DNA from 3 places in the Streptomyces sp. NPDC050439 genome. Region 2 is predicted to be linked to each of the others. Evidence: riboswitches for the same ligand, from Rfam matches in the RefSeq annotation. Region 2 holds a riboswitch; each other region holds the start of a gene.

Region 1 (3,902 bases), on a different contig from region 2:
GCTTTCTGACACTGTTTCAGAACTGATACCAGTTCTAGTTCCACTAGTCCACGGAGGGCAAGGCTCAAGTAGCCTGTTGAAACGGTCGACTTAGGCGATCATTGGAACCAGTTCTAGTTACGGTCGAGCGACGAACGAGAGAAGAAGAGGGCGCCCGATGACGCAGGTGACCGAACCGCAGGTGACCGAGCACGGCGGGGGCGTATGGAGCATCAAGGTCCCCATCCCCGACAATCCGCTGGGCTTTACCCTCGTCCACCTCCTGGACACGGACGCCGGCCCCGTACTCATCGACACGGGCTGGGACGACCCCACCTCCTGGGACGCACTCGCCGAAGGCCTCGCCGCCTGCGGCACGTCCGCCGACGCGGTGCACGGCGTCGTCATCACCCACCACCACCCCGACCACCACGGCCTCTCGGCCAAGGTCCGCGAGGCGTCGGGCGCGTGGATCGCGATGCACGAGGCCGACGCCTCGGTCGTACGCCGCACCCGGACCGGGCCGCCCGCCCGCTGGTTCGACTACATGGCGGAGAAGCTGACGGCCGCGGGCGCCCCCGCCGACCATCTGGCCCCTCTCCTCGCCGCCCGTGACGCGGGCCGCGCACCCCGGCTGCCCGGCCTGGCCGCCGCGCTCCCCGACCGCGACATCACCCCGGGCGAGCTCCTCGAACTGCCGGGGCGCAGGCTTCGCGCGATCTGGACCCCCGGCCACACCCCCGGCCACGTCTGCCTGCACCTGGAGGAGGAGCACCCGGCACGGCTGCCGGGCCGCGGCCGCCTGTTCTCCGGCGACCACCTGCTCCCCGGGATCACCCCGCACATCGGCCTGTACGAGGACCCCGACGACGAGACCGTCACGGATCCCCTCGGCGACTACCTCGACTCCCTGGAGCGCATCGGCCGCCTGGGGGTCGCCGAGGTGCTCCCGGCCCACCAGTACGCGTTCACCGACGCCCCGGCCCGCGTCCAGGAGATCCTGGCCCACCACGAGGAGCGCCTGACGGATCTGCTCGCCCTCCTCGCCGAGCCCCTCACCCCTTGGCAGCTCGCCGAGCAGATGGAGTGGAACCGCCCCTGGGCCCAGATCCGCTACGGCTCGCGGAACATCGCGGTCTCCGAGGCCGAGGCCCATGTGCGGCGCCTGGTGAAGCTGGGGCGCGCCGAGGCGGTGGGCAACGATCCCGTGCGGTACCGCGCGGTGTGACCTCCCGCCGGGGGCGGCCACCCCGGGGCGCCTCCCCTACGGGCCGGTAGAGTGGCCCCGTCGTCATCATGCCCGTACGGGGGGAAGCCGGTGCGAATCCGGCGCTGACCCGCAGCCGTGATCCACGGTCCCGCAAGGACCGCCGGAGAGCCGGATCGCCCCGCATGGAACGTGACCGGCTCGCGTCATCGGAACCGCCGATGACCGGCACCGTCGAGGTATACGGAGCCGGAGCCGCCCGGTGCCCGTGCCCGCACGCGCCCGTGCTGCCCCGCTCCCCCGCAGGGAGAGGCACCCGCCGCATCATGAACGTTCGCCGCAGCGCAGCGGTCCTGGCCGCCGTCGCCGTGTTCGGTTCGGCCGCCGCCCCGGCCGCCTTCGCGGACACCGCGTCCCCGTCGCCCTCCGCCAAGCTGCCCTCGGGTCTTTACGGCGACGCGGACCCCAAGTTCGACGGGGTGTTCCGGCAGTCGTACGCCCTGCTCGCCCAGGACTCGGCCGGTGTGAAGCCCGCCGCGAAGTCCGTCGACTGGCTCACCGGGCAGCAGTGCTCGAACGGCGCCTACGCCGCCTACCGCCCCGACGCGGGCGAGCCCTGCGACTCCAAGACGATGCTCGACAGCAACGCGACGGCGTCGGCCGTGCAGGCGCTCGCCGCGCTCGGCGGTCAGAAGAAGACCGTCGGCAAGAGCGTCGACTGGCTGAAGTCCGTGCAGAACCAGGACGGCGGCTGGGGCTACAGCCCCGGCATGGACTCGGACGCCAACTCCACCGGCATCGTGATCGGCGCGCTCGTCGCGGCGGGCGAGAAGCCGGAGGGCGTGAAGTCGCAGAGCGGCAAGACCGCGTACAGCGCGCTGCCCGCCCTCTCGATGAGCTGTGGCAAGGACGGCGGCGCCTTCGGTCTCGCGGACGTCAAGTCCGGCAAGCTCTCGCCGAACGCCGACGCCACCGCGGCCGGTGTCCTCGGCGCCCACGGCAAGGGCCTGGTCGTGGACGCGGCCGAGAAGAAGGAAGCCGCCCCGAAGTGCGCGAAGGCCGACACCGCCGAGCAGGCGGCGGCGAACGGCACGGGCTACCTCCTGAAGACCCTCGCCAAGGGCGACGACCACCTGATGTCGTCGATGCCCGGCGCAAAGAACATGCCCGACCTCGGCAACACCGCCGACTCCGTGCTCGCGCTCGCCGCTGCCGGTCAGCCGGAGCAGGCCGAGAAGTCGGCCCAGTGGCTGGCGAAGAACTCCGCGCAGTGGGCCGAGAAGTCCGGCCCCGCCGCCTACGCCCAGCTGATCTTCGCCGCCCACGCCGCCGGCATGGACCCGCGTGACTTCGGCGGCGCGGACCTGGTCAAGCAGCTCAACGCGCAGGGTCCCGCCCCGGAGGCGACGGAGAAGGCCGCCGACGAGAAGAAGGACAGCGACGACGGCGGCCTGAGCATCTGGTGGATCATCGGCGTCGGCATGGTCGCCGGCATCGGCATCGGGTTCCTCTACAGCGGCAACAAGAAGAAGCAGCAGCTGTGACGCGGGGTCGCGCGCGGTGCGGGCGCCTGATGGTGGGGGCGCTCCTTGCCGCCCTGCTCGGCGTCCTCACCGCCGCCCCCGCCCAGGCCGCCGGGTATCGCTACTGGTCCTTCTGGGACCGGGACGGTTCCACGTGGGCCTACGCGAGCCAGGGGCCGAGCACCGCGCGCCCCGACGACGGGGCCGTCCAGGGCTTCCGGTTCGCCGTGTCCGCCGACTCGAAGGACGCCGCGAAGCCGCGCGGCGCCGCGGACTTCGACACGATCTGCGCCAAGACCCCCGCCAAGGACGACCGCAAGCGGATCGCCCTGGTCATCGACTTCGGCACGCCGGGCGACGCCCCCGACGGGGAGAGCCCGCCGAAGGCGCGTACGGCGTGCGCGCAGATCGCGGACGACGCGACCAGCGCGGACGCGCTCGCCGCGGTCGCCAAGCCCCTGCGCTACGACAGCAACGCCCTGCTGTGCGCCATCGCGGACTACCCGAAGTCGGGCTGCGGCGAGCAGGTCTCGGGCAACGGCGAGTCCGACGGCACGGAGAAGAAGCCGGCCGCGAGCGACGAGGACAGCGGCTCCGGTGGCCCCTCCGTCGGTCTGATCGCGGGCGTGGCCGCCGTCGCCCTGCTCGGCGGGGCCGCCGTCTGGCAGGCACGCCGCCGACGCGGCTGACCACACGATGACCGATCAACCGAGCACCGCTCCCGGTGCGCTGCGGAGGCGTCTGGCCCCCGCGGCGCACCGGAGCAACGCGCTGCACCCCGGCGCCTGGTGGGTGTGGGCGCTCGGGCTCGGCGTCGCGGCGTCGCGCACCACCAACCCCCTGCTGATCGGTCTCCTCATCGGTGTCGCCGGCTATGTCGTCGCGGCCCGCAGGACATCGGCCCCGTGGGCGCGGTCGTACGGCGCCTTCGTGAAGCTGGGCCTCGTCGTGATCGCCATCCGGCTGGTCTTCGCCGTCGTCCTCGGCTCCCCCATCCCCGGCACGCACGTCATCGTGACGCTCCCCGAAGTGCCGCTGCCCGACTGGGCGAAGGGGGTGCGGATCGGGGGCCGGGTGACGGCCGAGGGGCTGCTCTTCGCGCTCTACGACGGGGTGCGCCTGGCCGGTCTCCTCATCTGCGTGGGCGCCGCCAACGCTCTCGCCAGCCCGGCGCGGCTGCTCAAGTCGCTGCC
Region 2 (3,902 bases):
GGGTCGTCACCGGCATCACAGAAGTAACGGCAGCGGCCCAGTACATGCAGTACTGGACACACGACGCCATCCCGCAATGGGCGTACGCGCTGATCTTCACGGTCATCCTGTACGGCGCCAACCTGATCTCGGTGAAGCTCTTCGGCGAGCTCGAGTTCTGGTTCTCGATGGTCAAGGTCACCGCGATCATCGGCATGATCCTCATCTGCGCCGGCATCCTCACCATCGGCTTCTCCGACGCCGGTGACACCGCGTCCGTCTCCCACCTGTGGGACCAGGGCGGGTTCTTCCCGAACGGCATCGGCTCCACGCTGATGACGCTGCAGATCGTGATGTTCGCCTTCCTCGCCGTCGAGCTCGTCGGCGTCACCGCGGGCGAGTCCAAGGACCCGAAGACCGTCCTGCCCAAGGCCATCAACACCGTGCCGTGGCGCATCGCCGTCTTCTACGTCGGCGCGCTCGTCATGATCCTGTCGGTCGTGCCGTGGACCTCGTTCCAGCCGGGCGTCTCGCCGTTCGTGGCGGCCTTCCAGGAGATGGGCCTCGGCATCGGGGCCGCGATCGTCAACTTCGTCGTCCTGACGGCCGCGCTCTCCTCCTGCAACTCGGGCATGTACTCCACCGGCCGCATGCTGCGCGACCTCGCGCTCAACGGCCAGGGCCCGAAGTTCTTCACCAAGCTGACGAAGAACGGCCTGCCGCTGGTCGGCACCACCTTCTCCGCCGCCCTGATGCTGGTCGGCGTCTGGATCAACTACCAGTGGCCGGGCGAGGCGTTCAACTACGTCGTCTCCTTCGCGACCATCTCCGGCATGTGGGCCTGGATCATGATCCTGGTCTGCCAGATCAAGTACCGCCGCAAGGCCGACCGCGGCGAGCTGCCGCAGTCCACCTTCCGGGCCCCGGGCGCCCCGTACACGAGCTGGTTCGCGCTCGCCTTCATCGCGATGGTCATCGTCATGATGGGCATCGACGAGGACGCGCGGATCTCGCTCTACGCGGCTCCGGTCTGGGCCCTGATCCTGGGCATCGGCTACCTGGTCATGCAGAAGCGCGACCCGCAGTCCGAGGTCGGCGGGAAGACCGAGCCGCAGGACGCGGCGAAGTAGTCCTCAGCACCTGATCCCAGCATGTGGGCCGGTCCGTACCACTCTTCGGTACGGGCCGGCCCTTCTGCTTATCCTGGCTGCCATGCTGACCCTGACCCAGGCCCTTCACGACCAGATCGTCGCGCACGCGCGCCAGGACCACCCCGACGAGGCCTGCGGTGTGGTCGCGGGCCCGGAGGGAACCGGCCGTCCCGAGCGCTTCATCCCGATGCTGAACGCGGCACGCTCGCCCACGTTCTACGAGTTCGACTCGGGCGACCTCCTCAAGCTCTACCGCGAGATGGACGACCGCGACGAGGAGCCGGTGATCGTCTACCACTCGCACACGGCGACCGAGGCCTACCCCTCGCGCACCGACATCACGTACGCCAACGAGCCGGGCGCCCACTACGTCCTGGTCTCCACGGCCGACACCGACGGCGCCGGTGACTTCCAGTTCCGCTCCTACCGGATCGTGGACGGCGAGGTCACCGAAGAAGAGGTGAAGGTCGTCCAGGCATACTGAGCCTCACCTATGAGGCGGCAGGACCCAGGAAGCCGGTGCGAGTCCGGCACGGTCCCGCCACTGTGACCCCACCCCTCGCGGGTGGGGCAGTCAGGAACTGACCTGCCGCCTTCTTCTCCCACGACGCAGGGGACGCGGAAATCCCCTGGAGGAGGCGCTCAGCCATGCCCCGCCCCATACGCGTGCTCATGACCGCGGCCCTGCTGCTCCCGCTCGCCGCGTGCTCGTCCTCCGACGGCACCGACTCGAAGCCGGAGTCCAAGGCCCCCGGCTTCCCGTACACGGTCACGAACTGCGGCGTGAAGACGACGTACGAAGCACCCCCCAAGCGCGCCGTGACGATGAACCAGCACGTCACGGAGGTGATGCTGGAGCTGGGCCTGAAGGACCGCATCGCGGGCACGGCATACCTGGACGACAAGGTCCTGCCGAAGTACGCGAAGGCGTACGCGGACACCCCGGTCCTCGCCAAGGAATACCCCTCGTACGAAAAGCTCCTGGCCGCGAACCCCGACTTCGTCTACGGCGGCTACACGAGCGCCTTCCAGGCAGGCGAGGGCCGCAGTCGCGAAGCCCTGGCCAAGTCCGGCATAGAGAGCCGCCTGAACGTCGAGGGCTGCGCCAAGAAGCCGGTGTCGATGGACGACGTCTACAGGGAGGTCCGCGAGGTCGGCAGCACGTTCGGGGTGCGGGCGCGGGCGGAGAAGTGGGTGACCGCGGCACAGCGCGAACTGGCGCGGACGGAGGCGAAGTCGAAGAAGCCCGTCCCGGTCTTCGTCTACGACAGCGGCGACAAGTCCGCCTTCACGGCGGGCGGCCGGGGCATCGGCAACGACATCATCGAGCGGGCGGGCGGCCGCAACGTCTTCGCCGACCTGGACAAGTCCTTCGGCGACGCGTCCTGGGAGTCGGTGGTCGACCGCAAGCCCGAGGCCATCGTGATCCTCGACTACGGCGGCACGACGGTGGCCCAGAAGAAGAAGCGCCTCCTGGACGACCCGGTCCTGGCGGATGTCCCCGCCATCAAGAACAAGCGCTTCGCGGTACTCCCGCTGTCGGACGCGGTGGCGGGGGTAAGGGCCCCGGCAGCGGTGGGGAAGCTGGCGGACCAGCTGTGAAGGGCAGCAGAACCCAGCCCGTCCGGCGTTTGAGGACGAACTCGGCGGAGCCGGTGATGGACGGCAACCAGTCCGGGGTCCGGGGCGGAGCCCCGGTTTCGGGAAGGGGCGGGATCGGGGAGAGCCCCGCCAGGGACCACCACCCGCACCCACGACGGCGCTACGCCATGGTCACGGCCACGCTTCTCGCAGCCCTCGTGGCGACGAGCATCGCCGGTCTGGCCCTGGGATCGGTCCGGATACCCGCCTCGGAGGTCATGGAGATCCTGCGGGGCGGCGCCGACCCCTCCCCGTTCCGCACCATCGTGCTGGACGTCCGCCTCCCCCGGGTCCTGCTCGGCGCAGCCGTAGGCGCGGGACTGGCCGTCATAGGCACCGTCCTCCAGGCCCTGGTGAGGAACCCCCTGGCCGACCCCTTCCTCCTCGGAGTCTCCTCCGGCGCCTCCGCCGGAGCCGTCGCCGTCATCGTCCTGGGCAGCGTCTTCGGCCTGGGAGCGGGCCTGGCCACCACCCTCACCATCCCGGCCGCGGCCTTCGCGGGAGCCCTGCTCTCGCTCCTCGTCGTCTACACGCTGGCAAGATCAGGCGGCGGCGGATTCGCCACCGGCCGCCTGATCCTGGCGGGGGTGGCCGTCTCGTACGTCCTGGCCGCCCTGACCAGCCTCATCCTGATCACCGCCGACAGCGCCGACCATCTCAAGGAAGTCCTGTACTGGACCCTCGGCGGCCTCGGCAGCGCCCGCTGGGACATGCTCGCCCTGCCCGGCGTCGCACTCATCCTCGGCACCGCACTGCTCGTCGCCCTCGCCAGGCCCCTGGACCTCCTCCTGGTGGGGGAGGAGGGCGCCACCGTCCTCGGCCTCGACACGGCCCGCTTCCGCGCCGCCGTCTTCGTCCTCGCCTCGCTCCTGACCGGCGTGCTCGTCGCGTACAGCGGCGCCATCGGCTTCGTCGGCCTGATGGTGCCGCACGCGGCCCGGATGCTGGTCGGCGCCGCCCACCGGACGCTCCTTCCGGTGGTGGCCCTGATGGGCGCCGTGTTCCTGGTGGCGGCCGACCTCGCCGCGCGCACGGTCGCGGCGCCGCAGGACATCCCGGTCGGCGTTCTCACCGCGCTGACGGGCGGCCCGTTCTTCCTGTGGATGCTGCGAAGGAACCGTACGGAGGCAA
Region 3 (3,902 bases), on a different contig from region 2:
GCTGTAGAGGCTCTCCTTGTGCTTCGCCGTGTCCTTGAAGGGGATGAGCTTCAGCGAGGGGTCCATCGACTTGCGGGTCAGCACCCCTTTCATCTCCAGGAAGGGCAGGAGGGACTCCTCCAGGTCGTTGCGGTACGTCGTGTTGTCCGCGTCGAAGACGGCGTACGCGCCCTTGTCCTCGTTCTTCGCGATGACCTTGCCCAGCTTCTTCGCGACCGGCTTCGGCCAGTGCTTCAGCTCGGACGTCGCGGCCTTCGCCGTCCTCGCCGACTTCGCGGAGGCGTCCGCGGCCGTCGCGTCCTTGCCCGGCCAGAGCGCCGTCCCCGCGAGAACGGCCGCGGTGAGCGCGCCCGCCGTGCCGATGACGGCCAGCTTGCCCTTTGCCTTAGATGCCATGGTTCGGTGCCCCCTGAGAGCGGTCTGCGCCCCGTCCGGAGCGGCGGGTCATCGTATGAGGTCGCCCCACGGATTCCCATGATCGACATCACCGGACGGAACGGGCATGGGACCGCCGTGCGCGGGTAGGGGAGACGGACGCCCACCGCGCTTTCGGGCCTGCTCCATGGCGGCGCTCATCGCATACTGGAAGACATGGAGACCGTCTCCCGGGAGTTCGTGCGGGCCGCCCCGCGGCTCGACGGCATGGTGGTGTCCGCCGTCGGCTACCGCACACGGGGCGAGCGGCCGGGTCTGCACCGCGGCCTGCCGTCCCCGTACCTGACGCTGATCTTCTCGCTGGACGGCCCCGTCGTCACCGGCGCCACCCCCGAGCAGGCCGGAACCCGCGGCGCCATCGGCACCGACATCGTCCTCGGCGGCCTCCACCAGTCCCCGGCGTACGTCGTACGGCCCGAGCACGAGGCGGGCATCCAGCTCGCCGTGCACCCGCTGGCCGCCCGCGCCCTGTTCGGCGTACCGGCGGCGGAACTCGCCGGTGAGCTGGTGACGCCCGGCGCGGAGGTGATGGGGCGCCGCGCCGCCGAGCTGCGGGAGCTGCTGTGCGAGCAGGACGGCTGGGAGGAGCGGTTCGCCTCCCTCTCCGCCTACCTGAGGCAGCGTGCGGCCGCCGCCACCTCCGCCGGCTCCGTACGGCCCGAGGTCGGCGAGGCATGGGCCTGGCTGGCCCGGCACCAGGGCGTGGGCACCCTGCGCGGGCTCTCCCGGCACGTCGCGCTCAGCGAACGCCGCCTCACCACCCTCTTCCGCGCCGAGACGGGCCTGAGCCCCAAGCAGGCCGGGCGCCTGATGCGCTTCCAGCGCGCACGGAACGCCGTCGTACGCCCCGTCGCGGCGGGCGCGGCCCCCGACCTGGCCCGCGTCGCCGCGGACTGCGGGTACTACGACCACTCCCACCTGGTGCGGGACTTCCGGCAGTACACCGGCGCCAGCCCCAGCGCCTGGCTGGCCGAAGAGTGCCGGAATATCCAAGCCGGGAGCCATGGCGGGGGCGAAGAGTAGGACTCATGAACACGACCGAGAAGCAGAACCAGCAGCCCCAGTCCGCCTCAGCCCCAAGTCCTGAAGGGCGCGCCCCCGCCGTCTGGCCGACACTCCAGGCGCACGACGCCCCCGCACTGATCGACTTCCTGGTCGGCACGGTCGGCTTCCTGCGCACCGCCGTCTACGAGGACGGCGGCCGCGTGGCCCACGCCGAGCTCGACTGGCCCGAAGGCGGCGCGATCATGCTCGGCTCGTACGACGAGAAGTCCCAGGCCTGGTGCCTGAAGCCCGGCACCTTCGGCGCGTACGTCGTCACCGACCGCGTGGACGACCTCTACCAGCGGCTCGGCACCGCGGGCGTCGAGATCATCCGCGAGATCGAGGACCAGCCGTACGGAAGCCGGGAGTTCGCGATCGCCGACCCCGAGGGCAACAAATGGTCCTTCGGCACCTACCGCGGCGCACCGAGGCCCCAGCAGCCGTCCTGACCTCGCGTGATAGCTTGCGCACGCCAGTCAACCCACACCAGGGCCAGGGAATCCGGTGCGAATCCGGAACTGACGCGCAGCGGTGAGGGGGAACGGGCGGGGCCACGGCCACTGGGCGTCCATGGACGCCTGGGAAGGCGCCCCGCCCGGCCGATCCCCGAGTCCGAAGACCTGCTGGCACCTTCGTCCGCACACCGGGCGGCGGAGGTGACGAAGCAGGCCAGGCTCCGCGTATGAGCCGTGAGACTCAAGGGATCTCGTGTCCTCCATTGCCCGTCGTGTACGTACGTCTGTTCTTCTCGCCACGGCCTTGGCCGTCACCCTGACCTCGTGCGGAGGCGGCTCCGCGACCACCTCCACCACGGACGACAAGGCCGCCGGCTACCCGCTGACCCTCACCTCCTGCGGCAAGAAGGCGGAGATCAAGGCGCCGCCGCAGCGAGCGGTCTCCCTCGACCAGGGTTCCACGGAGATCCTGCTCTCCCTCGGCCTCGCGGACCGCATGGCCGGCACCGGAACGTGGACGGACCCGGTGCTCAAGGGCCTGGAGAAGGACAACGCCAAGGTCGACCGGCTCGCCGACAGCTACCCCTCCTTCGAGAAGGTCCTCGCCAAGGAGCCGGACTTCGTCACCGCCTCCTTCGTGGCGACGGTCAGCAAGGGCGGCGTCGCCGACCGCGCCAAGTTCGCCGAACTCGGCGTACCCGCCTACGTCTCGCCCTCCGACTGCGCGGGCAAGGACAACAGCGGCGACGGAGACGGCAGCCGCGTCAAGACGCTGACCATGGACACCGTCTACGGCGAAGTGCGTGACCTGGCCAAGGCGTTCGGGGTCGAGAAGCGCGGCGAACGCCTGATCGCGGACCTCAAGGGCCGGGTGGCGAAAGCCACGAAGACGATCAAGGACAGCAAGGCGTCCGACACGTCGCTCCTCTACTGGTTCGCCAACTCCGACGCGCCCTACATGGCGGGCTGCTGCGGGGCGCCGGGCATCATCACCCGCGAACTCGGCGTGCGGAACGTCTTCGACGACACCCGCGACGAGTGGCCCCAGATCAACTGGGAGACGGTGGCCGACCGCGACCCGGACGTCCTGGTCATCGGCGACCTCACCCGCAAGTCGCAGACGGCCGAGAGCGCGAAGAAGAAGATCGAGTTCCTGGAGTCCAACCCCGTCACCAAGAACCTGACCGCCGTGAAGAAGAAGCGGTACGTGCTGCTGAGCGGCCAGGCCATGAACCCCACCATCCGCACGGTGGACGGCATCGAACAAGTCGCCGGCGCCTTGCGCGAGTTCGGCCTCGACAAGTGAAGGCGGCCGCCGCGGGCGGCATACGTTCCGTCCTGCTCTGGACGGCGGGCGTCGCCGCCCTCGCCCTCTCCGTGGCGGTGGCCGTCACCATCGGCCCCGCGGACATCTCCGTACCCGACGTGTGGTCGGCGGTCGCCGCGCACCTCGGCTGGGGCGAGGCGACGCTGACGCCCATCCGGGACGGCATCGTCTGGAATCTGCGCATGCCGCGCACGCTCCTCGCGGCGGTCTGCGGCGCGGGCCTCGCGGTCTGCGGAACCGTCCTCCAGTCCCTGCTGCGCAACCCGCTCGCCGATCCCTTCGTGCTCGGCGTCTCCTCGGGGGCGTCCACGGGCGCGGTCGCGATCGTCGTCCTGGGGGTCGGCGGGGGAGTGGTGTCGGTGTCGGCGGGGGCCTTCGTCGGGGCAGTCGTCTCCTTCGCGCTGGTGCTGCTGCTCAGCCACAGCCTGGGCGGAAGCGCCGACAGGGTGGTGCTCTCCGGGGTCGCGGCCATGCAGCTCTTCTCCTCGATCACCTCGTTCGTGATCCTGACCTCGGGCGACGCGGAGACGACGCGGAGTGTCCTGTTCTGGCTGCTCGGCTCGCTGAGCGGGGTGGGCTGGACGGACGTCTCGCTGTGCGCGGCGGTGCTCTTCGCGTCCCTCGCCGTCTGCCTGACTCAG

Evidence for each region. A riboswitch is a leader RNA that binds a small molecule or an ion and turns the genes downstream of it on or off. The one in region 2 is predicted to bind cobalamin.
Region 1: linked by a shared signal. The riboswitch ahead of AB0I66_RS16175 (prenyltransferase/squalene oxidase repeat-containing protein) and the one ahead of AB0I66_RS31920 (ABC transporter substrate-binding protein) in region 2 are both predicted to bind cobalamin.
Region 3: linked by a shared signal. The riboswitch ahead of AB0I66_RS15500 (ABC transporter substrate-binding protein) and the one ahead of AB0I66_RS31920 (ABC transporter substrate-binding protein) in region 2 are both predicted to bind cobalamin.

The regions. Positions count from the first base shown of each region.
Region 1 is NZ_JBFAJT010000003.1:694,748-698,649, forward strand. It holds gene AB0I66_RS16170 (MBL fold metallo-hydrolase) at 158-1,207, shown strand; cobalamin riboswitch at 1,260-1,389, shown strand; gene AB0I66_RS16175 (prenyltransferase/squalene oxidase repeat-containing protein) at 1,513-2,730, shown strand; gene AB0I66_RS16180 (SCO2322 family protein) at 2,760-3,398, shown strand; gene AB0I66_RS16185 (energy-coupling factor transporter transmembrane component T) at 3,406-3,902, shown strand, end outside.
Region 2 is NZ_JBFAJT010000008.1:347,419-351,320, reverse strand. It holds gene AB0I66_RS31930 (amino acid permease) at 1-1,109, shown strand, start outside; gene AB0I66_RS31925 (M67 family metallopeptidase) at 1,192-1,614, shown strand; cobalamin riboswitch at 1,578-1,735, shown strand; gene AB0I66_RS31920 (ABC transporter substrate-binding protein) at 1,779-2,732, shown strand; gene AB0I66_RS31915 (iron ABC transporter permease) at 2,900-3,902, shown strand, end outside.
Region 3 is NZ_JBFAJT010000003.1:547,415-551,316, reverse strand. It holds gene AB0I66_RS15515 (haloacid dehalogenase-like hydrolase) at 1-396, opposite strand, end outside; gene AB0I66_RS15510 (helix-turn-helix domain-containing protein) at 592-1,458, shown strand; gene AB0I66_RS15505 (VOC family protein) at 1,464-1,928, shown strand; cobalamin riboswitch at 1,936-2,122, shown strand; gene AB0I66_RS15500 (ABC transporter substrate-binding protein) at 2,188-3,240, shown strand; gene AB0I66_RS15495 (iron chelate uptake ABC transporter family permease subunit) at 3,237-3,902, shown strand, end outside.